Regions from separate parts of the Methylobacterium currus genome, predicted to be linked through region 1. Evidence: predicted binding sites of a transcription regulator. Region 1 holds the regulator's gene; each other region holds the start of a gene.
The links. Region 1 encodes LexA, which represses DNA repair genes until DNA is damaged. Its sites were predicted from a motif close to TGTTCNNNNTGTGTTCNG; they were not measured.
Positions count from the first base shown of each region.

Region 2: a site for LexA is predicted at 4,878-4,895, ahead of DA075_RS08500 (LexA family protein). Genes of this name have one in related genera too.
Region 3: a site for LexA is predicted at 7,298-7,315, ahead of DA075_RS33035 (putative DNA modification/repair radical SAM protein). Genes of this name have one in related genera too.

Region 1 is NZ_CP028843.1:122,675-132,951, forward strand. Features, by position in the region: gene DA075_RS00565 (NCS2 family permease) at 1-574, shown strand, start outside; gene DA075_RS00570 (cupin domain-containing protein) at 766-1,950, shown strand; gene lexA (transcriptional repressor LexA) at 2,029-2,781, opposite strand; gene DA075_RS00580 (hypothetical protein) at 2,998-3,237, opposite strand; gene uvrB (excinuclease ABC subunit UvrB) at 3,383-6,184, opposite strand; gene DA075_RS38070 (PAS domain-containing protein) at 6,257-7,369, opposite strand; gene DA075_RS00595 (LysR family transcriptional regulator) at 7,366-8,346, opposite strand; gene DA075_RS00600 (VOC family protein) at 8,467-8,973, shown strand; gene DA075_RS00605 (DUF3297 family protein) at 8,963-9,223, opposite strand; gene DA075_RS00610 (hypothetical protein) at 9,609-9,944, shown strand; gene DA075_RS00615 (hypothetical protein) at 10,235-10,277, opposite strand, start outside.
Region 2 is NZ_CP028843.1:1,818,552-1,828,828, forward strand. Features, by position in the region: gene DA075_RS08480 (type I secretion system permease/ATPase) at 1-561, shown strand, start outside; gene DA075_RS08485 (HlyD family type I secretion periplasmic adaptor subunit) at 561-1,871, shown strand; gene DA075_RS08490 (DUF4214 domain-containing protein) at 1,947-4,361, shown strand; partial or broken gene DA075_RS08495 (hypothetical protein) at 4,550-4,801, opposite strand; gene DA075_RS08500 (LexA family protein) at 4,911-5,375, shown strand; gene DA075_RS08505 (Y-family DNA polymerase) at 5,372-6,670, shown strand; gene DA075_RS35850 (hypothetical protein) at 7,010-7,240, shown strand; gene DA075_RS08510 (ISL3 family transposase) at 7,597-9,183, shown strand; gene istA (IS21 family transposase) at 9,292-10,277, shown strand, end outside.
Region 3 is NZ_CP028844.1:629,169-639,445, reverse strand. Features, by position in the region: gene DA075_RS33070 (MFS transporter) at 1-423, opposite strand, end outside; gene DA075_RS33065 (protein-disulfide reductase DsbD family protein) at 554-2,725, opposite strand; gene DA075_RS33060 (LysR family transcriptional regulator) at 2,795-3,706, opposite strand; gene DA075_RS33055 (DSD1 family PLP-dependent enzyme) at 3,810-4,961, shown strand; gene DA075_RS33050 (RidA family protein) at 4,973-5,365, shown strand; gene DA075_RS33045 (Gfo/Idh/MocA family protein) at 5,459-6,805, opposite strand; gene DA075_RS33040 (hypothetical protein) at 6,971-7,180, opposite strand; gene DA075_RS33035 (putative DNA modification/repair radical SAM protein) at 7,333-8,544, shown strand; gene DA075_RS33030 (ABC transporter substrate-binding protein) at 8,673-9,851, opposite strand; gene DA075_RS33025 (ABC transporter ATP-binding protein) at 9,907-10,277, opposite strand, start outside.

The DNA of each region.
Region 1 (10,277 bases):
CGTGATCCTGGTGTTCTTCCTGGTCGAGCTTTTCGACGCCACCGGCACGCTGATGGGCGTCGCCAACCGGGCGGGCTTGCTCACCGAGGGCAAGATGGAGCGCCTCGACAAGGCCCTGATGGCGGATTCGTCGTCGATCTTCGTCGGCTCGCTGCTCGGCACGTCGAGCACGACGGCGTATCTCGAGAGCGCGTCCGGCGTCGAGGAGGGCGGCCGCACCGGGCTCACCGCCGCGACCGTGGCCGTGCTGTTCCTCGCCTGCCTGTTCTTCGCGCCGCTGGCCGGCTCGGTTCCGGCCTACGCCACGGCGCCGGCCCTGTTCTACGTCGCCTGCCTGATGCTGCACGAACTGGTCGATCTCGACTGGGACGACCTGACCGAGGTGCTGCCGGCCTGCGTCACCGCGCTGCTGATGCCCTTCACCTACTCGATCGCGAACGGCGTCGCCTTCGGCTTCATCACCTACGCGGTGATCAAGCTGCTCACCGGCCGCTTTCGCGACGTGAAGCCGGTGGTGTGGGTGATCGCGGGCGTGTTCCTGTTCAAGTTCGTCGCGACGGGCAGCGCGCATTGAGGAAGCGCAAGTCCTGTCGGATTTTGGCGCGCCGATCGACTTCCGGAAATTTCCATCCGGAAGTCGCATCGCCGGCCAGGCGTCCACCAAACGAAGGACGCCAAGTCGATCCGGAACTCTGATCATGCGCGCGGGCGCCTCAACCGATCAGGACTCGTCGCGATCTCGCGCCCTTTCGTCGAAAGGGCCCCATGGACCAGACCAGCCGCCGCGTCTTCCTCGGAACCCTGGCCGCAGGCGGCAGCTTCGCCGTCGGCGGAGCCTTCGCCGCCCCCGATGACGGTCACGCGGCCGGCGCCGACGTCGCCCCCGCCGGCACCTTCCTGCGCACGATCCCCCGCAAGGCGGGTGAGGCGCCCGCCTTCACGATCTCGCTCGATGCCGGCCCGATCAAGGCGACCTCGGGCGGCTGGGCCCGGGACGTCACGACGCGCCAGCTTCCCATCGCGACCGGGATCGCGGGCGCGCATCTGTTCCTCAATCCGGGCGGCGTGCGCGAGATGCATTGGCACACCTCCGCCGAGTGGGGCTACATCGTCGCCGGCCATTGCCAGGCGACGGTGATCGACGCCGCAGGCGAGATGGAGGTGGTCAATTTCGCGCCCGGGGACACCTGGTACTTTCCCGGCGGCCACGCCCACGCGATCCAGACCCTCGGGACCGATCCGTGCCACGCGATCCTCGCCTTCGACGACGGCCTCTACGGCGAGCACGGCACCTTCGGGCTCTCCGACTGGATGAGCCGCTTCGATCCGGCGATCCTCGGCCACGCTCTCGGCGTGCCGGAGGCGACGCTGGCGGCGCTTCCCCCGGGCGAGACCTACATCATGCAGGGGCCCGTCCTGCCCCTCGACGGCCCGGCCGCGCGCGCCGGGCGGCCCCTCGCGCCGTCGCGGTCGCATCGCTACGGGCTGGCGGGGAGCGAGGCGATCGTGGATGCCGCCGGCAGCACGATGCGGGTGGCGCCCGCGACCGCCTTCCCGGTCTCGTCGGGGATGACAGGCCTCCTCGTCCGGCTCGCGCCCGGCGCGATCCACACCCCGCACTGGCACCCGGGCGCGAACGAGTGGCACTACGTCCTGCGGGGGCGCACGCGCGTGACCTTGTTCGGGCCCGACAAGCGCCTGGCCGTGGCCGAGCTGGGCCCCGGCGACTGCGCCTGCATCCCGCGGGCCTGCGGGCATTCCGTCGAGAATACCGGAACAGAGACGGCCGAGATCGTCGGCGTGCATGACAGCGGCGTCTACAGCGAGACGTCGCTGGCGCTCTGGCTCGCCCAGGCGCCGCGCCACCTTCTCGCCGCCAATCTCGGCCTCGACGAGCAGGGAACCGCCGGCTTTCCGACGGCGTCGCGCGTCTTCAGCCGGCCAGCCTGAGGGCGCCGACGGCTCGCGAGGCATCCGAGCGCAGCATGAAGCGGGCCGACATCAGGCCCGCCTTCCTGTCTGATCGCCTCAATACTTCCGGACCAGGCTCACCAGCCGGCCCTGGATCCGCACCCGGTCCGGCCCGAGCACCCTTGTCTCGTAGGCCGGGTTGGCGGCTTCCAGCGCGATCGAGGAGCCGCGGCGGCGCAGGCGCTTGAGGGTCGCCTCCTCGTCGTCGATCAGCGCCACCACGATGTCGCCGGTATTGGCGGTCTCCTGGCGGCGGATCACCACCAGGTCGCCGTCGAGGATGCCGGCCTCGATCATCGAGTCGCCGCGCACCTCCAGGGCGTAATGCTCGCCGCTGGCCAGGAAGTCCGGCGACATCGCCACCGAGCGGCTCTGGCTCTGGATCGCCGAGATCGGCGTGCCGGCGGCGATCCGGCCCATGACCGGCACGCTGACCGACTGGCCGTTCTCGTCCGACGCCGTCGTCATCGCCGGGATGCCGGCGGGCCGCTTCGGCTCGTGGGCGCGCCCGCCCTCGACCACGCTGGGGTTGAACCGCACCACCTCGGCGCCGGATCCGGTTCCCCCGGATGCGGCCGCGACCGGCCCGGTCCCCGTGTCGGGCAGGCGGATCACCTCGATCGCCCGGGCCCGGTTCGGCAGGCGGCGCAGGAAGCCCCGCTCCTCCAGGGCCGTGATCAGGCGGTGGATGCCCGATTTCGACTTGAGATCGAGGGCGTCCTTCATCTCGTCGAAGGACGGGGGGACACCCGTCTCGCGCATTCTCTGCTGAATGAAGCGGAGCAGGTCCAACTGCTTACGCGTGAGCATGTGACACTCTCATCCCCGCGCTGGCGCGCTCCGGAAACAAATCGCGAACATGGTAAGCGTTCCGCAAGTGTTCCGCAAGCGGGTCTGACACTGCGGCGCGCGAACGCAGCAGAGGGGAGAGAACCCGGCCAGTTCGGGCGATGTCGGACAGGCAAACCGGGCGTGTCCTCGGGGGAAAACCGGCCGGCTCACTGCCGGAGAGACGTTCCGCGGGCGCTATCGGCGGGCCGGCTCCGGCCGGTGCGTGACGAGCGGGTCGGGCGGCGGCTCCGCGGTCGCGGAGAGCGGCCGGTTGACGTCGTCCGCCAGCGAGTCGACATGCGCCGGAGGAGCGGCGGCGACGTCCCTGCCGGCATCGGGCGCCGGGGACTTGCCGGCAATGACCTGGGGCAACCGCAGGCCGGCGGCGGTCGTCTGCGCCGCCTGCGCCAGCACGGGCGCGGGAAGCAGGATCACCGCCACGATGCCGGCACCCAGGATCGACTTCGTCCGACGCTCTCCTCTCGCCGACGGGCGTGGGCATACGAGGAGCCGGAATGGCTCCATCGAAGCCGGTTCGGCATGGCCGGGCGGCTTCCACGACGAGCGCTCCCCTCGCCCCTCAGCCCCGCCCCTTGCGCCCCTTGTATTTCGGCCGCTGGCCCGGGAAGCCCTGCGTCGAGCGGCCGGTCGGGCGTTCGGCGTAGGTGAAGGGCACCTCGCGGTCGGTGCCCGGGCCCATGTCGTCGAGGTCGGGCTCGCGGATGCGGGTGCCCTCGTCGGAGGTACCCTTGCCGCCGGGGCCGTAGCTCAGGGATTCAGGCCCCAAGGAGTCAGGCCCCCTGCGCTTGCGCTTGGCGCCGAAGCGGCCGGCCTCGCGCTCGACCTCGGCCTGTCCGGCCATCGGGTCGTCGGCGATGGCGAGTTCGGTGGCCTGGAGCCGCTTGAGCTCGTCGCGCAGGCGCGCCGCCTCCTCGAAGTCGAGGTCGGCGGCGGCCGTCCGCATCCGCTTCTCGAGGTCGGCCATCACCGCCTTGAGGTTGTGGCCCACCGTCACGGCGGACTTGGCCAGCCCCGTATCGACCTGGACGTGGTCGCGCTCGAAGACGCTCTCCAGGATGTCGGCGATGTTGCGCTTCACGCTCTGGGGCGTGATGCCGTGCTCCGCGTTGTAGGCGAGCTGCTTCTTGCGCCGGCGCTCGGTCTCCGCCATCGCCCGCTCCATCGAGCCGGTGACCTGGTCGGCGTACAGGATGCAGCGGGCCTCGGCGTTGCGGGCGGCGCGGCCGATGGTCTGGATCAGCGAGGTCTCGGAGCGGAGAAAACCCTCCTTGTCGGCGTCGAGGATGGCGACCAGCGCGCATTCCGGGATGTCGAGGCCCTCGCGCAGGAGGTTGATGCCGATCAGCACGTCGAAGGCGCCGAGCCGCAGGTCGCGGATGATCTCGATGCGCTCCAGGGTGTCGATGTCCGAGTGCATGTAGCGCACCCGCACGCCGTTCTCGTGCAGGTACTCGGTCAGGTCCTCGGCCATGCGCTTGGTCAGCGTCGTCACCAGCGTGCGGTAGCCGGCGGCCGCCACCTCCTTCACCTCCCCCAAGAGGTCGTCGACCTGGGAGCGGGCCGGGCGCACCTCGATCACCGGGTCGACGAGGCCGGTCGGCCGGATGACCTGCTCGGCGAAGACGCCGCCGGTCTGCTCCAGCTCCCACTTCGCCGGCGTCGCCGAGACGTGGATCGATTGCGGGCGCATCGCGTCCCATTCCTCGAACCGCAGCGGGCGGTTGTCGAGGCAGGAGGGCAGCCGGAAGCCGTATTCGGCGAGCGTCGCCTTGCGGCGGAAGTCGCCCCGGTACATGCCGCCGATCTGCGAGACCGTGACGTGGCTCTCGTCGGTGAAGACGAGGGCGTTGTCGGGCAGGTACTCGAACAGGGTCGGCGGCGGCTCGCCGGGTTTCCGGCCGGTGAGGTATCGCGAATAGTTCTCGATGCCGTTGCAGGCGCCCGTGGCCTCGATCATCTCGAGGTCGAAGGTGCAGCGCTGCTCCAGGCGCTGGGCCTCGATCAGCCGGCCCATCCGGGTCAGCTCCTCGACCCGCCACTTCAGCTCGTCCTTGATGCCCTTGACCGCCTGCTGCAGCGTCGGGCGCGGCGTCACGTAGTGGCTGTTGGCGTAGACCTTGACGAACTTGAGCGTGTTGATGGTCTTGCCGGTGAGCGGATCGAATTCCGAGATCGACTCGATCTCGTCGCCGAACAGCCCGATGCGCCAGCCGCGGTCCTCCAGGTGGGCCGGCCACAGCTCGATCACGTCGCCGCGCACCCGGAAGGTGCCGCGGGCGAAGTCGGACTGGATGCGCTTGTATTGCAGCGCCACCAGGTCGGCGACGAGCTGCCGCTGCTCGATCTTCTCGCCGAGGCTGACCGTGAACGACATCGCCGTATAGGTCTCGACCGAGCCGATGCCGTAGATGCACGAGACCGAGGCGACGATGATGACGTCGTCGCGCTCCAGGAGCGCCCGGGTGGCGGAGTGGCGCATCCGGTCGATCTGCTCGTTGATCGACGATTCCTTCTCGATGAAGGTGTCGGAGCGCGGAACATAGGCCTCAGGCTGGTAATAATCGTAGTACGAAACGAAATACTCGACGGCGTTGTCGGGAAAGAAGCTCTTGAACTCGCCGTAGAGCTGCGCCGCCAGGGTCTTGTTGGGGGCGAGGATGAGGGCCGGGCGCTGGGTCTCCTCGATGACCTTGGCCATCGTGAAGGTCTTTCCCGAGCCCGTGACCCCGAGCAGCACCTGGTCGCGCTCCTGTCCCTTCACGCCGGCGACCAGCTCGGCGATGGCGCGGGGCTGGTCGCCGGCCGGCGTGAAGTCGGACTTGAGGCGGAACGGGACGCCGCCCTCGGACTTCTGCGGCCGCTCGGGGCGGTGCGGGCGCCACAGCTCGCCGTTCTTGAACAGCGGGTTGCCCTCGGTGAGGAGCCTGGTCAGCGCGTCGACCGTGGCCGAGACGCCCTCGCTCGCGAGCGACCCGCGCTCCTCCACCGCCTCGCCGTCCGGCTCGCGCAGGCCGAGGGCCTGGGCCAGCGCCGGCTCGACATCGGCCGCCGTGCCGTGCGCGAAGGCGGCCTGCGGCGCCTCGCCGAAGCCGGCGGGGGTCGCTTCCTGCACGCGCTTGCCCTTGCGGGCAGGCCCGGAGGGTGCCTTGCCAGAGGGTGCCTTGCCGGAGGGTGGCTTGACGTCGGCCGCGTCCTTGCGCGGACGCCCGCGCTTCGGTGGCTCGGGCGGCGGCTCGATGGCGGGCAGGCGGTCGCGGTTCAGCGCCGGGTTCAAGAGCTCGGCGAGGAACGGATCGAGCGGCTTCAGCTCGGGCTTCGAGGCCTTGCCGGTCGACAGGCGGGGCTTCTTGGGGGCGGGCATGAACCCCATATGGCAACCCCTGCCGGAGCCGGAAAGGGCTCTCGTGACCGCACCTTGACCACCTCGTGCGGCTCACCGCACCTTGGCGACCGCGATCGCGTCGCCCGCGACGAGCACGAAGCCGATGCCGGCCCGGCGCAGGGCCTCGACCGCGGCGTGGCGGCTGCGGGCCGCCGGCCCCTCGTTCCCCTCCTCCAGGCGCCGGATGGTCGAGAGCGAGAGGCTGCTGGCCTCGGCGAGGTCGGTCATCGACCAGCCGAGCAGCCCGCGGGCGGCGCGCAGATGCGCGCCCTGGACCGCCTGCTCCAGGCCGTGCCGCACCGCGCCCGGGGGGACGGGGGCTATGGGGACCGGGCGGATCCGGTCGATCCGGGAATTCAGGCTGGCCCAGGTCTCGATCCGCCCGTCGGTGCCGCGCACCGGGACGAACACGCCCCGGAACAGGCCGCGCTCGCCGCCGGCCAGGGCCAGATGGTTCTCGACCACGAAGGGCTGCCCGGCCTCGACCCGCGAGAGGACGTAATCGTGGGTGCGGGCGCGCTCCTCCGGCACCAGGATCCGGGTCCAGTCGTCGTGGAACTCCTGCTGGGTCAGGCCGGTGAGGGTCAGGAGCTCGCGCGAGGCGATGCGGAGGGAGGCCGAGTAGGGCGAGGCGTGCATCCAAGTCTGCGCCTGCTCGAACAAGGCCCGCTTGCGGCGCTGCTCCTCGCGGTGCAGGCCGGCCATGCGCTCGGCATCCGTCACGTCCAGCACCACCCCGGCCACCGCCCGCGGCCGGCCCTCGGGGGTGAAGTAGGCGGTGCCGCGGTTCGCCAGCATCCGCAGCGACCCGTCGGGCCGGATCACCCGGACGGTGTGATCGTGGAAGACCCCCTCCCGCATCACCACGCTGTTGGCCTCGATGACCGGCCGGTCTTCCGGATGGACGAGGCCGAGGAACACGCCGAAATCCGCCCGCACGCTGCCGGGCTCGAAGCCGAGCAGCCGGTAGAGGCCCGGGGACCAGACCTGCTCGTTGCGGGTGAAATCCCAAGTCCAGCTGCCGGTCAGGCCGTGACCCTCGATCAGCCGCAGGAAATCCCGGTCCGGGAAGTCCAGGCCGGGCAAGACCGCCTCGGTGCGCGGCAGGCCCGTGGCCTGGCGGATCTCCGCCGGGAGGCCGCGCGGCGGGACGAGCCGGCTCACGGCAGCCTCGCATCGATCGGGCGCGGATCGACCGGCTCCGGCCCGGTGGCGGCCCGGGGCAGCGGATCCTCGGCCCCGAGCGGGGCGGGCAGGTCCCGGTCCCAGGGCGGGTCGGCGAAGCGGGCCGCCACGAACTCGACCAGGGCCCGGACCTTGGCGGGCGGGCGGCGGCGCGAGGGCATCACCGCGTGGATCGGCAGGGAGGGGATGGCCCCGAGATCGAGCGCCACCAGGCTGCCGCGGCGAAGCGCATCGCCGACCAGGAAGGTCGGCTGGTAGATCACCCCGAGCCCGGCGGCGGCGGCGGCCACCAGGGCGGCGCCGTTCGAGGCGCGCAGCGAGCCCGAGACCGAGACGGTACTGCCCTCGAAGCGCCAGCCGTCGCTGCTCGCCAGGGTGTAGCCGAGGCAGTCGTGGTCGCGGAGATCCTCCGGGCGGCGCGGCCGGCCATGGGCCGCCAGGTAGGACGGCGCGGCGCAGACCCGCATCCGGCACGGGGCGAGGGCCCGGGCGACCAGGCTCGAATCGCGCAGGTGGCCGATCCGGAGCGCCAGGTCCCAGCCCTCCTCGATCAGGTCGACCGGCCGGTCGTTGAGGCCGAGCTCGATCGTCAGCGACGGGTAGGCGCGTCCGAAATCCGCCAGAGCGGGGGCGACCTGCAGCACCCCGAACGAGACGGGCACGTTGAGCCGCAGGGTGCCGCGGGGCTCCGCCGCCTCGGCGCCGGCCGCCGCCTCGGCCTCGTCGATCTCGGCGAGGATGCGCTCGCAGGCTTCCAGATAGTGCCGGCCGGCCTCGGTCAGGGTCAGGCGGCGGGTGGTGCGGTGCAGGAGCCGGGCGCCGAGCCGGTCCTCGAGGGCGGCGACGTGCTTGGTGACGCCGCTCTGCGACAGGCCGAGCGCCCGCGCGGCGGCCGAGAAGCTGCCGGTCGCGGCGACGCGCACGAAGATCTGCATTCCGGTCAGCCGGTCGGGCACGGCTCGATCTCACTCTGGGCGTGTGAAGTGATGCTACGAGATGCCGGATTTCCGGACAATCTCAAAGGGTGCAGTCTGCGCAGGCCTCTGCAAGGGGTGACGCATGCGAAGGAGCGAAGCATGACCGCATCGATCGACCCGCGCACCCGCATCGGGCATGTCCATCTGCGGGTGGCCGATCTCGACCGGGCGCTCGGCTTCTATTGCGGGGTGCTCGGCTTCGCGCTGATGCAGCGCTACGGCACCCAGGCCGCCTTCGTGTCGGCCGGCGGCTATCACCACCATATCGGGCTCAACACCTGGAACAGTGCGGGCGGGACGCCGCCGCCGCCCGGCCATACCGGGCTCTACCACGTGGCGATCCTGTACCCGACCCGGGCGGCCCTCGCCGACGCGCTGGCCCGGCTCGACGCCGCCGGCATCCCGCTCACCGGCGCGAGCGACCACGGGGTCAGCGAGGCGCTCTACCTCGACGACCCGGACCGCAACGGGGTGGAGCTGTACCGCGACCGGCCCGAGGACGAGTGGCCGCGGGACGAGGCGGGGGGCTTGCAGATGGTGACCCGCCGCCTCGACCTCGTCGCCTTGCGGGCGGAAGCTCCCCCGCGGGGCGGGGCTACTCGCTAGGGGCGTCGGCCCCGGGGGTGCGGAAATAGGGCTCGACCGGGCCCTTCAGCTTCACGGTCATCGGATTGCCGAAGCGGTCCTTGGCATTGCCGGCGGCGAGGCGCACCCAGCCCTCGCTCACGCAATACTCCTCGACATTGGTCTTCTCGACGCCCTTGAAGCGCACGCCGACGCCGCGCTCGAGCAGGGCGGCGTCGTGGAAGGGGCTGCGCGGATCGGTGCTGAGGCGGTCGGGCGGGGTGTCGGTCATCGGTCTCGAGCCTTCAGGCATTCGGGCAAGGATCTGGGAATGCGTCGGCGCCCCAGTAGCCGCTCCCGCCGCCGCTGCCAATCCGCCTCCGGCCCACCCGGACGACGCCCACCCGCACTTTGGAATTTTCATAATTCACTTGATAATATAGATCAGATATCGCAAAGTAGAAAACCTCCAATATCTCGCATGGATCTTGCGTCCACAGACGAGGTGCTGCATTCAAGGCGCGCCGGACCCCGGCACGACCCGAGATGGAGGCCGCGATGGCGCGAGCGCTGTTCCTGATTCACGGCTGTGCGGGCTTGATCCGCGAAGGATGGCCGCCGGTCGGCCTGCCCTGGGAGCGGCTGGTCGGCCTCTTCAGCGAGTCGAGGAGCGGGCGATGAATCTGCATCAGCGCGAGCGCCTGAGAACCGAGGCCGAGGCGCTGGAGGCTCGGCGGCAGGATGCCTTGGAGCAGGCCCTGACGCTCGCCTTCTGGGAGGCCCTGGAGCGGGGCCCGATGCCGCCGATGGCGGCGCTCGAGGCGGCAGCCCGCACGGTCGGGACGCTCTACCGCCAGATCGCCTCCCTGCACGGCCCGGCGCCGCGCTGCGGCTGCGGCTGGCAGCCAGAGCCCGACGAGGACCTGATCCGCCTCGAGGCCATGCTCGCCGCGGCCCTGATCGAGCGGAACCGGCCCCGTCTCGCCGACCTGCCGGTCCAGGGGCGCGCCTGATGCGGTGGGACCGGGACCGGCGCGTGACGGCAGCGAAGAGCCCCGATCGCGTCGTGATCGGGGCCTGTGCGAGAGCATCTTCCGACGGATCGGACACCGGTCCGTCGCAGACAATGCGGCAAAATCAAAGACTTATACCATCGCGCTTTCGCATCGACACGTCGATGCGAAAGCGTCCGGCGCATCAGCGCCGGCGCCCGTCCGGGCCTAGCCAGCGCCTTCGAACGAGTCCGTTCGAAGGCGCGGCGGCATGAGAGCAGCATCCGATTGCCATGTGATCGGGCGCCGCTCTAGCGCGGCGCGGTCCCGTCCGGCCGGTTCGACGGCATCCCG
Region 2 (10,277 bases), 1.7 Mb from region 1:
CGATTGGATGGAGCTACCCTCGACCAGTGGACACCCGAGGTGTTGGGGCAGCACATCGGCTACTTACCGCAGGACATAGAGCTATTCGATGGCACAATCGGGCAGAATATCGCCCGCTTCGCGCCCGCCCCTGAATCAGATGCTATCATCAAGGCGGCCGAGCAGGCCGGAGTACACGAGCTGATAGTGCGGCTGCCGGATGGCTACGAGACCCGGATCGGCGAAGGTGGGATGGCTCTCTCCGGCGGACAGCGCCAGCGTATCGCGCTAGCCCGGGCTCTCTACAATGAACCGTTTCTGGTGGTGATGGACGAGCCCAATTCGAACCTCGACGGCGAAGGCGAGCAGGCGCTCACGCAGGCCATCGCCGGGGTTCGCAAGCGAGGCGGCATCGTCGTCGTAATCGCACACCGACCAAGCGTGCTCGCGGCTGTCGACCAGGTTCTGATTATGGCGCAGGGCCAAGTCCAGGCGTTCGGGCCCAAGGAGCAGATTATGCGGCCCGCGAAGCCAGCGAGTGCGCCGGCGTTCATCCAACCTGCCGCAGCAGGAGCTGCTTGATGCTGTCTCCCGTGCATCCCTTAACGCGGCGCTCCTTGCGCCGATCGATGATCGGCGGAAGTGCGGTGGCCACGTTGCTCATCTTCGGTCTCGGAGGATGGGCGGCTACTACAGACCTCGCTGGCGCGGTGATCGCGCCCGGAGTGCTCGTGGTCGAGACAAACGTCAAAAAAGTGCAGCATCCGACTGGCGGTGTCGTAGGCGAACTGAGGGTGCGTGAGGGCACGACGGTGCGCGCGGGTGAAATTCTGGTGCGCCTGGATGAAACGGTCACACGCGCCAATTTGACCGTCGTCACCAAAGGGCAAGACGAATTCACCGCACGACAGTCTCGGCTTAAAGCCGAACAGAACGGCCAAGATATAATTCATTTTCCTGATGAGATGATGCAGCGGATAGGCGAGCCAAGCATTGCCAGCCTGCTAGGTGAAGAGAAGCGCCTTTTTGAGATCCGTCGTACTGCTCGTGACGGCCAGAAATTGCAGCTAAAAGAACGCATATCTCAGCTCCGAGAGCAAATACAAGGTATGACTGATCAAGTTAGAGCTAAGCAAAGGGAAATTGATCTAATTGGAGAAGAACTAAAGGGAGTCCGCGATCTCTTCGCTAAGAACCTGATCCAGATCGCGCGAGTGACAGCACTGGAGCGGGATGCGGCTCGGCTAGTGGGAGAGCGCGGTGCCCTAATATCCTCGATTGCGCAAATCAGGGGTAAAGTGACCGAGACCGAACTCCAGATTTTGCAAGTGGAGCAAGATCTTCGGACCGAAGTGGGGAGGGAATTGGCGGAAATCAGGGGCAAGCTAGCCGAGTTAGTTGAGAAGCGGGTCGCGGCCGAGGACCAACTGAAGCGGGTAGAAATCCGGGCACCTCAGGATGGAGTTGTGCATCAGCTCACAATTCACACAGTGGGCGGTGTCATCAGCCCTGGAGAACAGCTGATGCTGATCGTGCCACGTGCAGAGGCTTTGACAATAGAGGCGAAAATACAGCCTCATGATGTTGACCAAGTGCGTATTGGTAACAAGGCGGTACTTCGATTTTCAGCCTTTAATCAACGCACTACGCCAGAAGTTGCGGGCAGGATAAGCATGGTTGCGGCTGATATAAGTCATGATCAGAAAACCGGTGCAAGCTTCTACACAGTACGCATTCAGCCTGCAAGCGACGACCTTAAACGACTGCATAATTTGCAGCTGGTTGCTGGCATGCCTGTTGAGAGCTTCATTCAAACAGGCGAGCGAACCGTAATCTCGTATTTAGTCAAACCGCTCGCAGATCAAGCTGCGAAAGCATGGAGGGAGAGATGACATAAATCGAGGAGATTATCATCAGCTGTGACATGAAATGCATCTTTGCAATATCGATAAATGGGAGAGTATCCAATGGCAAACGTGATATCTTTCTCCGAGACTGATCTTGAACGACTTTCCGGCGGGTCCGGAAAATTTTCTATCACATGGGATGACCTTTATATCGACAAAGCAGGTTCTGTAGGGGGGTCACTGGGGGGAGATCTCCTTAAAGTCTCTCTCGGTGCAGATTACGTCCTCAAGGGCGGCTTGATCGCCAAGATGGAAGGCGACCTCGGCACAGCAGGACTCCTTTATAATTTGGAGGGCCCAGGAAAAAATATTCAGACTAATAAAGACGGAACTACAATCATTGACACGTCAGGATGGCATGTAAGTTCTGCGAATTTGGATGTAAAAAGCTTCGATCCTGCATCATTCAAACTATCGGCCGATCTTAGTGCGGATATTGAACTTGCCGCCAAGGGCGACATATCATCTCATCTTTCAGTTCATGAAGTCATTCCTGACCTAAAAACCAAAAATCCATTGTATAATCCAGCGGAATGGATAGAGGTTAAGACAAAAAACCCCCTCTACGATCCGAACGAATGGATTATCGTTGATGTTCTATTTGGTACCATCAAAACAAAGAATCCGTTTTATAACCCAACGGAGTGGCTGACGGCCAAAACCAAAAATCCACTCTACGATCCCAATGAGTGGATTATCGTTGAAGTTCAGGATATAAATATTGAGGCTGATATTATTCCAAAAATTGGTTTCAATACGGGCAAGTTAATCGATATTGAAGGATCTAAAAATCTATTCAAAATAGACTCGAGTAATATCAAGCCGTATACGTTTGATTTTGAGTATGGAAAAGTCGTCGCACAGGTTCCGCACCAAATAGTTGCTTCCTCCAATCAGCTCCTGCCAAGTGCTGACGGGTTGCCCGATTTGGTCACTTTCGGCTCGTCGCCTGCGCTTACGGCTTCGGTCGACATCATCAAGCTGATAGGAGCGGCATTCGGCATACCTCCTCAGGCGTTTTCCGACAAACAGGCAGTCAAAATCAACGACAACATAAACTTCTCAATCGATTATTCGATAGCAGAGGCTTTGGCCTCTGCAAACGTCAGCATCGGCCAAAGATCGACATTTCAGGCGCAGGACGTGTCAGTAAAAATGACAGCAAGCACCGGAGAAATAAAAAACGGACACTTAGGTGATAAATTTGAATTTGCTACTCCCAATTCTGGGAGCGGCGAAATCACGATTGATGCGGAATATACATTAAATGGTGAGTTAAAAACAGAAACGGGCTTGCTTTTGCAGGGATCCATCGATCTGAAGGGTCTCGCGCTGGGGATCCAGGCTAATTTGAAGGCCAATATTCTTGGTTACAATGTTGATGAACATTGGGACCAGAACCTCATAGGACCGCTATTTAATGAAAACGTTCAAGTCGGAGGAACAAGCGATCTCATCGTTCTAGATAGTCATACTAGTAAATATTCATTATCGACCACTCACGATACGTACAGAATTACGTATAATCACACAAATACAACAAACACCTATACCGATCGCCCCGGCGATGACTTTTATGATGGAAACACTGGCAATATTCTAGTTTCATATCAGGGTCCAGTAAAATCTTATACGGTAAATTATTCATCTGGATCGTACAAAGTCGGGTCTGGGTCTGATGGTCTAGATACTTTATTAAACGTGAAGAATATAGCTTTCGTTGACGGACAAATAATTTATGATCCAGACAGCCCGGCTTATCAAATTCATCGGTTATATGAGGCGGTGCTAGGAAGAGACCCGGACGGCCTCGGTCTCAGCTCTTGGACAAGTCAGCTCAGTCACGGTAAGAACCTTTCTGATATTGTGCCGGGTTTCACAAATTCGGCTGAATTTCAGAGTACCTATGGTGCGCTGGACGACAACCAATTTGTGACGCTGCTGTACCACAATGTACTTGACCGTACCCCGGATCAAGGAGGATTGCTGAATTGGACGAATCTGCTTTCATCTGGAGGAAATCGTTCAGAGGTAGTTCTCGGTTTTTCTGAAAGCGTCGAGTTCAAAAACAAGATATCGGCGGAAAATCCACAAGGTATTTGGTTGCAGGATCAAGAGGCAACGACCGCCGCGAGACTGTACTATGCGACGCTTGATCGCGCGCCCGATCCCGGTGGTCTCATCAATTGGACGCATGTTCTAGAATCGGGTGCGCCTCTGGAACAAGTTGTAAGCGGATTCACGCACTCTCAAGAGTTCCAGACGCGCTATGGGGCTCTGGATGACAGTAGCTTCGTCGATCTCCTCTATGCCAACGTACTGGATCGAACTCCTGATCCAGAAGGTAAAACAAATTGGGTGAACGCACTCTCACACGGTAGCAGTCGTGAACAGATCGTGTTGGGCTTCTCTGAGAGCTTGGAGTTCCAAATAAAAACTCAGCCCATGATGGATCACGGCATTCTTCTCGCATGACTGCTAACACATTTGCAATCGTTGTCTAGCGCTGACAACTCTGGCACGTTCCAGCGATCATCAACGAGCCTTCCAGCCCGCCCGGCCAAGCCGAGGCGGGCCTTTTGTCAGCCTGTTGCTGACGGGATTTTTCTGATGTCTCCCACCCTCCGGTCATGGAGCATCCTGCCCAATGACGAGGCACGTCGCCCACCGTTGGGCGGCTCAGCGAAATCCTCCGGCGCCTCCCCGAACTGGCCCAGGATCGCGACGCTCTCCAGTTCGCACGTCTCATCATCCGCCACGATGCGCAGAGCCGCGGTGCCCGGCATCCGCCCGGCGATCGCCTCTGCGCGTTTGAGCGCTCCATTCTCCGTCGGCGCCACATCCCGGTTGCCCGGCCGCAGCCGCTTCCGGTGAATTTCGAACGTCTGCACCATGAACGTCGTCCGCATCCCCATAACGATCTCCTGATCCTGCCGTCCCCGCTCCGCACAGGCTCGAAGCTCGGCCTTGACCGGGAACCGCCGGCCTGTTTGTTCTCTTTGTGTTCTAACACGGAGGGCGCGCGTGAGTCTCTATCGGGTCGGTGCAGAGGCGGCAGACGCGGGCGGGCTCGTGCGGATCCCGTTCATGCTCCCGACCCTTTGCGCTGGCTTCCCGTCGCCCGCCGAGGACTTCATCGAGGGTGCGCTGGAGCTGCCCCGCTGGCTCGTGCCGAACCCGCCTGCCACCTTTATCTGGCGCGTGCGCGGCTGGTGCATGAAGGGCGCCGGCATCCACGACGAGGATTTGGCCGTGGTCGACCGCTCGCTGTCGCCTTCCTCCGGCGCCGTCGTGGTCGCGGTGGTCAACGGCGAGATGAGCCTGAAGCGCCTGGTCATGACCGGCAACCGGCTGGCGCTCACGTTTGACAATCCGGAGATGGACAAGGAGTTCGCGCTGGAGGACCTCGAGGAAGGCCTGCTCTGGGGCGTGCTGCTGTTCTCAGTGCGCTGGCACCACGTGAAGGCCCGGGCGAGCGTCCAGCGATGAGCCGGGCAATCGCGCTCATCGACGGCAACAGCTTCTACTGCTCCTGCGAGCGCGTGTTCGATCCGAAGCTCACGGGCGTGCCGGTGATCGTGCTCTCGAACAACGACGGCTGCGCCATCGCGCGGACCGCCGAGGCCAAGGCGCTCGGGATCAAGATGGGTGAGCCTTACTTCAAGATCCGCGACCTGTGCCGCCGGCAGAAGGTGCGCGTCTTCTCCTCGAACTACGCCCTCTACGGCGACATGTCGGCCCGGGCCAACACGGTCTATCGGCAGTTCGCACCGGACGTGGAGATCTACTCGATCGACGAGAGCTTCCTTGATCTGTCCGATGTGCGTGAGCGCGATCGGGTCGCGCTGGCGCGGGATCTGCGCTCGACCGTCCGCCAATGGACCGGCTTGCCGACCTGCGTCGGGATTGGGCCGACGAAAACACTCGCGAAGCTCGCCAACCACATCGCCAAGACCATCCCTGAACTCGGCGGCGTGTGCGACTTGTCCGACGACGCGGAACGCGCCGCCTGGATGGTGGGGATCTCGGTGGGCGAGGTCTGGGGCATCGGACGCGCCTCGCTAGCGCGGCTGGAGGCCATGGGTGTCGATACCGTGGCGGACCTGCGCGACCTCGACCCCCGGCCGGCCCGGCAGTCCCTGACGGTGGTGGGCGAGCGGATCATCCACGAGCTGCGCGGCCGCGCCTGCCTACCGCTTGAGATCGTGCCGGCCCGGCGCAAGGGCTGCGCGGTGACGCGCTCCTTCTCGTCCAGAATCACGGAGCGGACGGTGCTCGAGCAGGCGGTGGCGGCGCACGCGACGCGCTTGGGCGAGAAGCTGCGGCGGGACGGGCTCGCGGTCTCGGCCGTCACGGTCTTCTATCACACCAGCGAGCACGACCGCGGCGACCCGATGCGCTCGGTCTCGAAGGTAGTGCATCTGCCGGAAGCCACGAACGACACCCGCCACCTGATCGATGCGGCGATCCGCGGCGTGGCGATGACCTGGCGCGAGCAGGGCCCGACGCCTTGGCGTTACAGCAAGGCCGGGTTGGTCACCACCGACCTCGTGCCGCTCGACGAGGCGCCGCGGCCGTTGTTCGATGCTCTCGACCGGGAGAAGTCCGGCAAGCTCATGGCTGCGATGGACGCCTGCAACAGCAGGTTCGGGCGCGGTGCCGTTGTGCCGGCGCGAGCCGGGCTCGTCGACAAGCGCACTTGGTCGACGAAGTTCGAGATGCGCTCGCCGCGTTTCACGACGCGGTTGAGTGAGGTGCCGACAGTCAGTGCAGCTATTCAGTGACATCGCCTGCACATTGGAGGCGCGACCGCTGCTATGGATGGGAAGCGGACTATTCGTATTTCGACTGTGCGTATTCAATCGCTTGTATCAGCAACCCGAAAAATTTAATTGCCGTCTATATGGTTATCGTCGCTGAGGGCGCAAAGATATCACTAATAATAAATAGTACACTTCTTAAGTATTTTATAATCGACGAGTTGATATAAATCAATGCGACCCATTTTTATTAGCTCAGCGTTGGCCGGTTGGCGCGGCCAATATAAAACGCCCGTTGGCGCCCTTTCTTTTGTTCTCGCCATAATATGATAATGGAATAGGTTTCATCTGCGAGGTGTCTCTATGTCGCCCAACAGCTGTGATCCTCCAGGTTCAGATTTGCAGCCGCCGCAACGGCTAAGATACACTTTGGTTATACTAAATAAATTTGGCGCATTGATTGATATACAGACCATTTATGCAATTAACGATGCGGAGGCAACTATTTTAGGAAAAACATTGTCTCAAGATAATGCCTTTGAGTTATGGCTGGGATTTCAGCGCGTCTCGTATTTCACAGGCACAGTCCATTGAGTTCACCATCATAAACTATGACACTAGATGATGTTTCATAATTTATGCTCTAGGGCAAAAATCGGCGGCTCAAAGCACCTTAGAAGAGCATCGCCGCATCAAGAAACCAACAGTGATGGGCTAGCTACGATATCGGCCTCGTGCAACCTCTACAGCCCTCGGCGACTCCCGGACGAGATGATGGCCAAACGGGCTGGTGCCGCATCTCACTTCTCGCCCCGGCTGTTCATCTCCATGAAGTCACGCTGTAGCCGCCGATGTGAAACTGGCTCTCCCGCGTTTATGGTGCAGCCGGGCGGCGAGTCACGGGGCCGCACGGATCATGAACATCAGGACCGCCCTCCACATCTGAGCCGGTGTCCAAACGCCTGCTGCCCCTCATCCCCGCCGGTCTCGTGGTCGATCAGGTCGACCACGAGCCTGACCAGATCATCATCCGCACCCATCTCCGCGCGACGGCTGCTGCCTGCCCAGGATGTGGAGAGACCTCGGCCAGTCCCCATTCGCGCTACACCCGCACCCTGGCCGATCTCCCGTGGCAGGGTCGGCGCGTCGTCATTGCGGTCCAGACGCGGCGATGGCGTTGCCCGCAGCCATACTGCCCGCGCCATGTCTTCGCCGAGCGCCTCGCCGGCGTTGCTCAGGCCGGCGCACGCCGCACTCACCGCCTCGGCGACCTTCAGCACCACCTCGGTCTCGCACTCGGTGGTGAGGCCGGCGCACGCCTGGCGGGGCGCATCGGCCTGCCGATCAGCCCCGACACGCTGCTGCGCCTCGTGCGAGGTCGTGCGCCCGCGCAGGCCGAGCGCGCACCGCGGGTGCTAGGCATCGACGATTGGGCCTGGCGGCGTGGTCAGCGCTACGGCACGATCCTGTGCGATCTGGAACGAGGCCAGGTCATCGACCTGCTGCCCGACCGCGAGGCCGCCACCGTGGCCGACTGGCTGCAGCGGCATCCCGGCGTCGAGGTCGTGGCTCGTGACCGCGCCGGTGCCTATGCCGATGGTGTGCGTCGCGGCGCCCCCGGGGCGGTCCAGGTCGCGGATCGATGGCATCTGCTCTGCAACGGCTCGCAAGCGCTGGTGCAGGTGCTCGATCGGCACCGCGGCGAGTTCTCCCGTGTCGCGCGAACCATCGTGAGCCGAGCCGCAGCGGAAGCGCCGCCGGTCGAACCCCGTCCGGCTACCAAAGCGCAGCAGCGACAGCGGCAGGGTCAGGCGGACCGGGAGTCCCGCTTCCAGCATGTTGCCGCCCTGGCTCGGGACGGCCAGGGCATCCGCGCCATCGCGCGCGAGACTGGGCTGTCGCGGAACACGGTACGGCACTGGCTGCGAGCCGGTACGGCGCCGACCTGGCACAAGGGCGAACGGGCGCGGATCATCGATCCCTTCGTGCCCTACCTCGTGCGGCGGCTCGACGAAGGCGAGAGCAACGCGACGCAGCTTTGGCGCGAGCTGCAGGCCTCGGGCTTCCGAGGTGGCGTGATGAGCGTCCGGCTCTGCGTTGCTGCTCTCAGGGGCGGCCCGCCGCGGACGCGACCTGCACCTAATCCAGTCTGGCGGCGCCCGTCGCCGCGGCGGGCGGCGCGGCTTCTCCTGAACAACGATGAGCATGGCGAGATGGACGGGCGCTTCCTCGATGCTCTGGTGGCCGCCGTCCCCGAGATCGAGCGTGCGCTTGCGGAGGTGAAAGCGTTCACGGTGATCGTGCGGGAGCAGGATCAGGCCGGGTTCGGTGCGTGGCTGGATCGCTGTCGCGATGGCCCGCTGAGCGGCCTGGCGGAGGGGTTGAGGCGGGATCGGGCCGCCGTGGAAGCTGCGCTCGCGCTGTCCTGGAGCACGAGCCCCGTCGAGGGACAGATCAACCGCGTGAAGACGCTGAAGCGGACGATGTACGGTCGGGCCAAGCTCGACTTGCTGCGTGCCCGGGTGTTGGCAGCGTAACCGCTACGGCTGCACCACAAACGCGGGAGAGCCGTGAAACTGACCCGGTCGCCGATTGAATCCTGACCCAGGCCGTAGGCTGGGCTCCTTCTGCGGGAGGAGGCCCGGATGGTGGGTGAGGAGGCAGCGTTGGAGATCCGGGTGTTGCATCGGCATGGGAAGGGCATCCGCGAGATTGCCCGCGCGACGGGTCTGTCGCGCAACACGGTGAGGCGCTACCTGCGCGACGAGGCGGCGGCGCGCTACAAGGGGCGACCGCCCCGACCGGGCAAGCTCGATCCGTTCAAGGGCTACGTGGTGGAGCGCCTGGCTGCGGCAGCGCCGGACCGGATCCCGGCCAGCGTGCTGCTCGTCGAGTTGCGCGAGCGGGGCTATGCGGGCGGCTACACGATGCTCAAGGAGTTCGTCGCTGGCCTGACGCCGGCGCCAGTTCCGCAGCCGGTGGTGCGCTTCGAGACCGCGCCGGGCGAGCAGATGCAGGTCGACTGGGCGGTGATGCGGCGCGGCGCCGACCGGCTCTCGGTGTTCGTGGCGACGCTGGGCTGGAGCCGGGCGGCCTACCTCGAGTTCGTCACCGACGAGCGCCTCGAGACGCTGATCGCCGCCCACGAGAACGCCTTCCTGGCCTTCGGGGGCGTGCCGCGCGAGGTACTCTACGACAACATGCGCACCGTGGTGGTGGAGCGGAACGCCTACGGTCGCGGGCGTCACCGCTTCCAGGCCGGCTTCCTGGACTTTGCCCGCCATTGCGGCTTCCGGCCCCGGCTGTGCCAGCCCGGACGGGCGCAGACCAAGGGCAAGGTCGAGCGCTTCATCCGCTACCTGCGCGGCAGCTTCTACGTGCCGCTGGCCAGCCGGCTCGGCCAGGAGGGGCTGGTGCTCGACCGGGAGGCGGCCAACCTGGCGGCGGGTCGCTGGCTGCGCACGGTCGCCAACCAGCGGGTGCATGCCACGACCGGCGCGGTGCCGGCCGAGCGCCTGGAAGTGGAACGGACGCAGTTGCAGCCGGTGCCGCCGCCCTATGGCGGCCGCTCGGTGCGCCAGATCCAGGCCCCGGCGGTGCCGGCTCCCGCTCATCCGGTGGTCGGGCTGCA
Region 3 (10,277 bases), on a different contig from region 1:
GCGGTGCGGCGGCACGAGATCGGCGGCGACCACCGAGCCCAGGCCGAAGAAGGCGCCGTGGCAGAGCGCCGTGACGATCCGGGCGAGCATCAGGAGGCGGTAATCGGGCGCGAGCGCGCAGAGCGCGTTGCCGAGGATGAACAGGCCGACCAGCACCAGGAGCGCCCGGCGCCGGTCGAGGCGCGACAGGGCCACCGCCACCAGGGGCGAGCCGAAGGTGACGCTCAGCGCGTAGCCGGAGACCAGCAGGCCTGCCTTCGGGATGCCGACGCCGAGATCGGCCGCCATCTCCGGCAGCAGCCCCATGATGACGAATTCGGTGGTGCCGATGCCGAAGGAGGCCGCGGCGAGCGCCAGGAGGGCGAGCGCCGCGGACCGTCCGGTCGCGGTGGCGCCGGCTGTTTCGTGGAGAGTGTGCTGCATCGCCGTCCTCGCTGCTGCACCGCAGCATAAGGCGAGAGGGCGTCCCCGGTTCAGGCCGCCGGCCGCATGGCAGGCCTGCAGCGCGATTGGCAGGCCTGCGGCGCGGCGCGGCGCGCTGGCTCGCCGGCGATCAGGGTAGGGCGGCCCGCGGTCCCGTCCCGGCCGGCAAGGCCGCCAGCGCGTCGCGGATCGTCGCCTCGGTCAGGATCTGCGGCAGCACCGCGACGCCGCCGCGCCCGTCATAGAGCAGGTAGAGCGGCACGCCCGAGCGGCCGTTGGCCTCCAGCACCCGGGTGATCTCCGGGTTCTGGTTGGTCCAGTCGCCCTTGAGCTGCGCCACGTCGTGCGCCTTGAAGGCGGCGCGCACCGGCGCGGCCCGCAAGGTGGCGCGGTCGTTGACCTGGCAGGTGATGCACCACGCCGCCGTCATGTTGACGAAGACCGGCCGGCGCTCGGCGAGCAGCGCGTCGAGCCGGGTCTGGCTGAACGGCTCGATCCCGTCGACGCTCGCGACCGCCACCGGGCCGGCGCGGTCCTGATCGAGGGCCGCCAGCAGGCCGGCGAGACCGAGGAGTCCGAGGAGCACTGCGACGTGCGCGCCGCGCCGGGCGAGGGGGCCGGCCATCCGCCCGCGCTCGATCGTCCAGGCGCAGAACGCCACCAGCACGAGGCCGGTGAGGGCTGCCATCAGCCCGGTCGGCCCGACCTGCTGGCTCAGCACCCAGACCAGCCACGCCACCGTGAGGTAGAGCGGGAAGGCGAGGAGGCCCTTCAGGGTCTCCATCCAGGCGCCCGGCCGCGGCAGGCGTCGCAAGCCGGCCGGCCAGGCTGCCAGCAGGGCGAAGGGCAGGGCGAGGCCGAGGCCGAGCGCCGCGAACACCGTGAGGGCCACCGCCGCCCCTTGCGTCAGGCCGTAGCCGACCGCCGCGCCCATGAACGGCGCGGTGCAGGGCGTGGCGACCACGGTCGCCAGCACCCCGGTGAAGAACGAGCCCTCGAGCCCGGCGCGCCGGGTCAAGCCGTCGCCGAGCGACGCCGCCCGGCCGCCGAGATGCCAGACCCCCGACAGGCTCAACCCCATGGCGAACAGCCCGTAGGCGAGGCCGGCCACGACCAGGGGCGATTGCAGCTGGAAGCCCCAGCCGATCTGCGCGCCGCCGGCCCTGAGCGCGATCAGCAGACCGGCGAGGCTCAGGAACGTGGCGAGGACGCCCACTGCGTAGGCGAGGCCGTGCAGCCGCACCCGGCCCGAACTTTCCCCTGAGTGGCGCACAAGGCTCAAGACCTTGATCGACAGGACCGGGAAGACGCAGGGCATCAGGTTGAGCAGGAGCCCGCCCAGGAAGGCGAGGAACGCCGCCTGCCACAACCCCTCGGCCTCGACCGGGGCGGTCGCGGCGACCGGGGCGGTCGCGGTGTCCGGTGCGGCAGAAGCGGCACTCGCCGGCGCGGGCGCCTCCTCGCCCAGCGCATAGGCGCGGCGGACCGGGCCGGACCCGGTCTCCTCCGTGAAGGTCAGCACGCCGTCGGCCCGGGGTGCCGGCGCGTCGGCGCCAGCCTGGCTGCTGCGCTGGAGGCGCAGGTGCAGACCCGTGGCGTCGCTCGTCGCGACCTGCGCGGCGGCATGCTCCAGGGCGGTCTCGGAATAGGGGAAGAACGCGACGTCGCGGGCCCCGAGGTCCGGCGCCTCGACGGTCAGGACCGGCGTCGCGCCGTCCTGCACCATCCGGACCGGCCAGGGAGCGGGCGCCGGCAGCCGCTCGCGGGCTTGCGCGAACAGGGCGGCGGTCCGGGGATCGGGCCGCGGGCTGGTCCCGGCCGGCGCCACCGGCAGGCTCGTCGAGAGCGCGGCCTCGCCCGGCACGCATTCGCGCTCGCAGACGAGGTAGGAGACCTTGGCCTTGAGCGGGACCGGCCCCGGACCGAGCGTCCCGGGCGCCGTTACCGGCACCGTGAGCAGCACCTCGCCCTCGTAGCCGAAATTCATCAGGTCGCCGACCGGGATCCGCTCCGGCGCCGGCCACGCGACGCTGCCGGCGGAAAATCCCGTCGGCAGCGACCAGGCGATCTCCGGCGGCAGGCCCGAATCGCCGGGATTGCGCCAGTAGACGTGCCAGCCCGGCTTCATCGTCAGCCGCACGCCGGCCGTGAGAGTCGCGCCCGGCGCGACGGCGCCCTCCTGCGTGATCAGCTCGGCCCGGACGAGGTCGGCATATTTCGCGGGCCGCAGGCCCTGCGCGGTGGCGGCTCCCGCGGTGAGGCAGGAGGCGAGAAGGGCGAGGAGGGGCGCGAGGCGGGGCATGGCATCCGGGTTACCCGGACTCCGTGGCGCTGGCGAGGCCGAGCGGATCGCGTTCGCGTGAGGCGGCGGTCACGCGCGCCAGGGAGCGGGATCGAGTGCGGCGGCGAGCGCGTCGAGGAAGCGCCGGGTGCGGGCGGCGCGGGCGCGGCGGGGGGCGCCGAGGAGCGCCATCACGGGGGCATCGGGCAGGGTATGGCCCGGCAGCAACCGGACGAGGCGCCCCGCCCGCAGGTCGGCAGCGACGTGCCATTCCGAGCGCAGGATGATGCCCCGTCCGGCGAGCGCCCAGCCGCGCACCACCTCGCCGTCATTGCTGGCGAGGCGCGGCTCGATCCGGACCCGCTGCTCCTGCCCGTCGCGCCGGAAGCGCCACAGGGTCACGTCCTCGTCGTTCTCGCGCAAAGCGATGCAGGCGTGCGAGCGCAGGTCGGCCGGGGCGGCGGGCGTGCCGTGGGCGGCGAGATAGGCCGGCGCGGCGCAGGCTACCCGGTCGTTGGGCGCGAGGCGCCGGGCGATCAGGCCGGGCGCCGCCTGCGCGATCTCGCCGACATGAACCGCGAGGTCGAAGCTCCCGGACGGCACGCCGCCGAGGCGGTCGGAGAGCAGGAGGTCGATCGCGACCTGCGGATGGTCCGCCTGAAACGCTGCCGCGACAGGGGCGACGTGGCGGCGGCCGAAGCCGAGCGGCGCCACGATCCGCAGATGCCCCACCACCTGCCCGCGCCGTGCCGCCAGCGCCTCGTCGAGCTCGGCCAGCGAATCGACGATCCGCCGGCCGCGCTCGGCGATCAGCTCGCCCTCGTCGGTCAGCGCGAGGTGGCGCCCGGCCCGGTCGACGAGGTGCACGCCGAGCCGTTCCTCGAGGGCGCGCAGGCGCTGCGTGACCGCCGACGGCGAGACGTCGAGGGCGCGCGACGCGGCGGCCAGGGAGGGCGCCTCGGCGACGGCGAGGAAGAAGCGGAGATCGTCGGTTCCGAGCATTAAGCCAGAGCTTAAGGCAGAAGGCAGGCTGCGTTAATGGCGTTCCCGATCCTCCCGTGGTCTTCGTCGGGCGAGACGACGCGACCACGACGAGCGCACGACCATGGCCGAGCCGAGCCCGACCTTCCTGGATCGCCTGGAGACCCCCTGCCTTCTCCTCGAGGAGGCCCGTTTGCGCGCCAATGTCGCGCGGATGCGCGCGCATCTCGATGCGCTCGGCGTGATGCTCCGGCCGCACCTCAAGACCGCCAAGTCCCTCGACGTCGCGCGCATCGCGATGGCGTCGGCGGAAGGTCCCGCGACGGTCTCGACCTTGCGCGAGGCGGAGTCCTTGGCGGCGGGCGGGGTGCGGGACATGATCTACGCCGTCGGCATCGCCCCGGCCAAGCTGCCCCGGATCGCCGCCATCCGGGCCGGCGGCGCCGACCTCGCGGTCATCCTCGACAGCACCGAGCAGGCCGAGGCGGTGGCCGAGCACGCTCACGCCAGCGGCGATGCCGTGCCGGTGCTGATCGAGGTCGATGCCGACGGGCACCGCTCCGGCGTCGCGCCCGACGACCGTGACACCCTGGTGGCGATCGGCCGGCGGCTCACCGCCGGCGGCGCAGCCCTGCGCGGCGTCCTGCTCCATGCCGGCGACAGCTACGGCCTGAGCGATCCCGCCGCGCTCGCGGCGGCGGCGGAGGCCGAGCGGGTCGCGGCGGTGAGTGCGGCCGAGACCTTGCGGGCGGCGGGCCTGCCTTGTCCGGTCGTCAGCGTCGGCTCGACCCCGACCGCGCGCTTCGCCCGCGACCTCACCGGCGTCACCGAGGTCCGGGCCGGCGTGTTCATGCTCGGCGACCTGTTCCAGGCCGGCGTCGGTGCGGTGGCGGTCGAGGACATCGCCCTGTCGGTGCTCGCCACGGTGATCGGCCACCAGCGGGCGAAGGGCTGGATCGTCGTCGATGCCGGCTGGATGGCGCTCTCGCGCGACCGGGGCACGGCGCGCCAGGCCGTCGACCAGGGCTACGGCGTCGTCTGCGACGCGGCGGGCCGGCCCTATCCCGGCCTCGTCGTCCGCGACGCCAACCAGGAGCACGGCATCCTGGCCCTGCGGCCGGGCTCGGATGCCTCCCTACCGGACCTTCCGATCGGCGCGCAGGTCCGCATCCTCCCGAACCACGCCTGCGCGACGGGGGCGCAGCACGACCGGTACCACGTTCTCGACGAGGACGGCCGCGTCGCGGCCATCTGGCCCCGCATCAACGGCTGGTAGGAGTGGCCGCCATGACCGATCCGATCGCCCGCATCGCCACCGCCGCCGCGCCGAAGCCGGCCGGGCATTATTCGCAAGGGACCGCCTGGCGCGACCTCGTCTTCGTCTCGGGGCAGCTCCCGGCCCGGCCCGACGGCAGCCACCTTGCGGACAAGCCGTTCGAGGCGCAGGCGCGGCAGGCCCTCGCGAACCTGCTTTCCATCCTGGCTGAGGCGGGAAGCGGGCCGGAGCACCTCCTGCGGGTGACCGCCTACCTCGTCGGGGTCGGGAACTGGCCGGAATTCAACCGGGTCTATGCCGAGATGCTCGGGGAGGCGAAGCCGGCCCGCACGGTGGTGCCGGTGCCGGAGCTGCACCACGGCTACCTGGTGGAAGTCGAGGCGATCGCGGTGCGGCGCGGGTAAACGGCCGGCTTCCTGGCCCAAGCACCCCGATCCCACCTCACAGGGTCACCACGGCAGAGAGAACCGGCGGGTCCGCGAAGGCGGAGTCCCATCCTAGCCGGCCTCCTCCGGCTCCGGGCCGCGGGTCAGGTCGAGGCCCTTGCCGGAATGATCCCTGGCCTGTCCCTCGCCCTTGCCCACGATGCGCTCCGGCCCCTTGAGCGCCACCGCGTTGCCGGTGCGGGCGGCCTCGTAGATCGCCTCCATCAGGATCTGGTCCTGCAAACCCTCCTCGCCCGGGGTGCGGGGCGTGCGGTTCTCCAGGAGGCAGGTCGCGAAATGGTCGATCTCGAGGGCGAACTGGTTCTTAGTCCCCAGCACCCGCTCCTCCTTGGCCTCGGCCTTGCCCTCGCGATGGCTCAGGAACAGGCGCTGGCCCTCGTAGGCGAAGGCGTTCTGGAGCTGGACCGCGCCGCCCTCGGCCTGGACGGTCAATGAGCGGGTCTCGTGCGCGCCGTAGCTGGTCGAGCAGAGGGCCAGCGCCCCGGAGGGGAAGCGCAGGGTGAAGGCCACCGTCTCCTCGACCTCACGGTAGAGCGGATCATCCGGCGAGTGGATCTGCGCCTGGACCGAGACCGGCTCCTCGCCCAGGAGCGCCCGCACCCCGTTGAGGCAGTAGAGCCCGATATCCGGCAGCGCGCCGCCGCCGGCCAGCGCCTTGCGCATCCGCCACTGCTCGGGCAGGCTCATGGTCTGGGTGTTGGTCGCCTCGATCAGCTTGACCTTGCCGTACTTGGCGCTGCGGACCAGCCGCACGACCTCGCGGTTATGGGGCTCGTACTGGCAGCGATAGGCGATCATCAGCTTGACGCTGGCCTTGGCGCAGGCGTCGATCATCGCCCGCGCCTCCGCCGCCGAGGTCGCCATCGGCTTCTCGCACAGCACGTGCTTGCCGGCGCCCGCCGCGGCGATCACCTGGTCGCGGTGCAGGGCGTTCGGGGTGACGATATAGACCGCCTTCACCTCCGGGTTGCGGGCGAGCGCGTCCCAGCCATCGTAGCCGTAGACCGCCTCCGGCTTGATGCCGTATTGCGCGGCCACCGCCTTGGCCTTGTCGGGCGAGCCCGACATCAGGGCGACGGGCTTCGCCTTCCGGCACTCGCCGAAGGCCGGAAGGATCTCCTCCAGCGACAGCCGGCCGAGCCCCACGATCGCGAAGCCGACCCGCTCGCCCGGCGGCAGCGGCGCCGGCGGCGGTGCGGAGGGCCGGTCGGAGGGGCCGCGCCAGTTCGGAAACGTCACCTTGCCGTTCTCGACCTTGCCGGTATCGACCGGCCGCTCGGGCCCGGGCACGCCTCCTCCGGACGTCCCTTGTGCCGCCGCGCTACCGATACCGACCAGGGTGGCGCCGCCGGCCATCATCAGGCTCCGGCGCGAGAGGGCGGTGACATCGTCCGGCATCGAGCAACCATCCGTTGGGGGCGGGAGCCTGCGCAACGTGTCGGGGATGGTGGGGTTCCGCTGCCGGCGCGCCCGGCGGCTCCCTGAACGCGACCCGGACCATCATCACGCAGAAAGGCCGGCCCTTGCGGGCCGGCCTTCGGAAATCTGCGAACCAAGCGGCGCTTACTCGCCCGCCATCATCTCCGGCGAGAAATGCCCGCACCAATCCTGGGCCGACACCACCGGCCACAGGCCGTGCCCTTGCGGCTCCGGCTGGCTCACCGGCGGGTTGAAGCGGCAGAGGCCCTCCTCACCCTGCGCGGCGGCGCCGTTCAGCTTGTGGTCGTCGTAGTAACGGCAGCTGCGGCAGTTCGCGGACGGGGTCGTCGCCATGCGGCATCTCCTTGCGAATTAGAAGAAGTCCAATCAGGCAGTCAACGAGGGGCCGGGCGGCAGGTTCCCGGGCTGCCCGATGCGGCTTTCGACCACGGGACACGCGCGCCTTCTGCCTTGAACAAATCAGGAACGATTGCCAGGTTGCGGGCATGGACGATGCCCTGAAGAAGAAGCTCACGATCCTCGCCGACGCGGCGAAGTACGATGCCTCCTGCGCCTCGTCGGGGGCGCCGAAGCGCAAGGCCGAGGCCGGCGGGCTCGGCTCCACGACGGGGGCCGGCATCTGCCACGCCTACACGCCGGACGGGCGCTGCGTCTCCTTGCTGAAGATCCTGCTCACCAATTACTGCCTGTTCGACTGCGCCTATTGCGTCAACCGGCGCTCCTCGAACGTCCGCCGGGCCAGGTTCTCGGTCGACGAGGTGGTGACGCTGACGGTCGAGTTCTACAAGCGCAACTACATCGAAGGGCTCTTTCTTTCTTCCGGCATCATCCGCTCGCCCGACCACACGATGGAGCAGCTGATCCGGGTGGCCAAGACCTTGCGCCAGCGGCACGGCTTTCGCGGCTACATCCACCTGAAGACGATCCCCGAGGCGAGCCCGTGGCTGATCGAGCAGGCCGGGCTCTATGCCGACCGGCTCTCGATCAACCTGGAACTGCCGACCGAGGCGAGCCTGGAGCGGCTGGCGCCGGAGAAGGACGGCGCCGCGATCCAGACCGCGATGGGCCAGATGGGCGAGCGCATCCTGCAGGCCAAAGAGGAGAAGCGCCGCTTCGCCCCGGCCGGCCAGTCGACCCAGGTGATCGTCGGGGCCGATGCCAGCACCGACGAGTCGCTGATCCGCACCAGCGCCCGCCTGTACGACCATTACGGGCTGAAGCGGATCTACTACTCGGCCTTCAGCCCGATCCCCGACGCCGCCTCGATCCTGCCGAGCAAGCCGCCGCCGCTCCAGCGCGAGCACCGGCTCTACCAGGCCGACTGGCTGATGCGGTACTATGCCTTCTCGCCCGACGACGTGGCGGGAGCGACCGAATCCGGCATGCTCGCCCTCGACGTCGACCCCAAGCTCGCCTGGGCTCTGCGCAACCGCGACCGCTTCCCCGTCGACGTCAACCGGGCCGACCGGGAGATGCTCCTGCGGGTGCCGGGCCTCGGCGTGCGGGCGGTGGACAAGATCGTGGCGGCGCGGCGCCACGCGCGCCTGCGCCTCGACGACGTCGCCCGCCTGACCTCCGGCCTCAAGCGCGCCCGGCCGTTCCTGGTCGCGGCCGATTACGCGCCGACGCGCCTCACCGACCGGCTCGACCTGCGCACGCGCCTCGCCGAGCCCCCGCGCCAGCTGAGCCTGTTCTAAGCAGAGGTCGGAGGTAACCACCCGCTCGCCGAGCAAAACGGCCGGCTCCCCTCCGCTGCGGGCCGGAAGGGCGGTGATCTTGCCGCGCCGGCCGGGACGAGGCGGCATCCCCCGCGTCGGCCATGGCTCTAATCGGCCTTGCGGGTGTCGAGCAGCGCCCAGTCGCTGCCCTTCACCTCGACGACGTAGATCGGCTTGATCGCGTCGCGCTCCTCGCCGAAGGAGATGCTGCCCTCCAGCGCATCGAAGTCCTTCAGCGACGCCAAGGCATCGCGGATCGCCGTGCGCTCGGCGGCGAGCTTGCCCGGTTCGGCCGTCACCTTGGCGCGCGAGGCCGCCTCGGCGAGCAGGTAGACGATGTCGTAGGCGGCGGCGTCCTGCTGGTTCGGCTCGTGGCGGGCGATGCCGGCGGCCTTCGTCCGCTGGCCGAATTCCCTGGCGAAGGCCTGCGTGCGGGCATTCAGCGCGGTGAAGAAGGTCGTCCCGATCGTCAGGGTCTCGCCGGCGCCCTCCATCCGCCGCGGCAGCTCCGGGTCGGCGATGGTGGTGCCGCCGACGAGGCGGCCCTTCACGCCCTGGCGCTTCATCTCCTTGGCGAGGTTCACCGCCGCCTCGGGCGGAGCGCCGAGCCCGATGACGTCGGCCTGCATCTGCGCGAGGCGCGAGACCTGCGGCGACAGGTCGAAGGCGTTGTACTGGAAGTCGACGCTGCCCTTCGCCGGGATCTGGTACTTCGCCATCAGTCCCGGCAGCACCGCCGTGCCGATCGACTTCGACACGACGTCGTCGGTGGCGTAAGCGACGGCGCCGCTGGCGCTCGGCAACGCCTTGTCCTTGAGCGTCGCCAGGACCTGGTCGATGACCTTGCCCTCGTCGCGGGTGTTGCGGAAGGCGTAGGAGAAGCCCTTGGTCAGGTTGGGCGCCGAGGACGACATCGACATCTGCACGATGCCGAGGCGCTCGCCGGCCGGGAACGCGACCCGGACCTCGCTGGAGCTGAACGGGCCGATCACCGCCAAAGCCTTGTCGTCCTCGGCGAAGCGGCGGACCGCGAGGGCGGCCTGCTTCGGGTCGCCGCCGGTGTCGAACTTGACCAGCCGCAGGGTGTGGCCGCCGACGCCGCCCCTGGCGTTGATCTCGGCGACGGCCATGTCGACCGCCACCTCGTTGGTGTTGGCGAGGCTCACATAGGGGCCGGTCTTCGCCATCGAGAAGCCGAGGACGATCTCCGCTGCCCCGGCGCCGGGCGCCGCGAGCAGACACACCGCCACGACCGTTCCGCCGACCGTCTTGCCCGTCACTGTCATCACCCGGTCCCCTGATGGTTGGTTGGCTTGTGGTCGGCCGATTCGCGCGGATGCCTCAGTGCAGGGCGGCCGGCTCGCCGGCAGCGCGGCCGAGATAGGCTTCCGCGAGGCGTGGATCGCCGGCGAGTTGCGCCGGGTCGCCCGCCATCACGATCCGCCCCAGCTCCAGCACGGCTGCCGTGTGGGCTACGGCGAGGGCCTGGGCGGTGTTCTGCTCAACGAGCAGGATCGTGATTCCGTCGCGGTTGAGCGCGCGGATCAGCGCGAACAGGTGCTCGATGAACAGCGGAGACAGGCCCAGCGACGGCTCGTCGAGCATCAGCAGCCGGGGCCGGGCGATCATCGCCCGACCGACCGCGAGCATCTGCTGCTCGCCGCCCGAGAGGCAGGACGCCGCCATGTGGCGGCGGCGGCCGAGATTCGGGA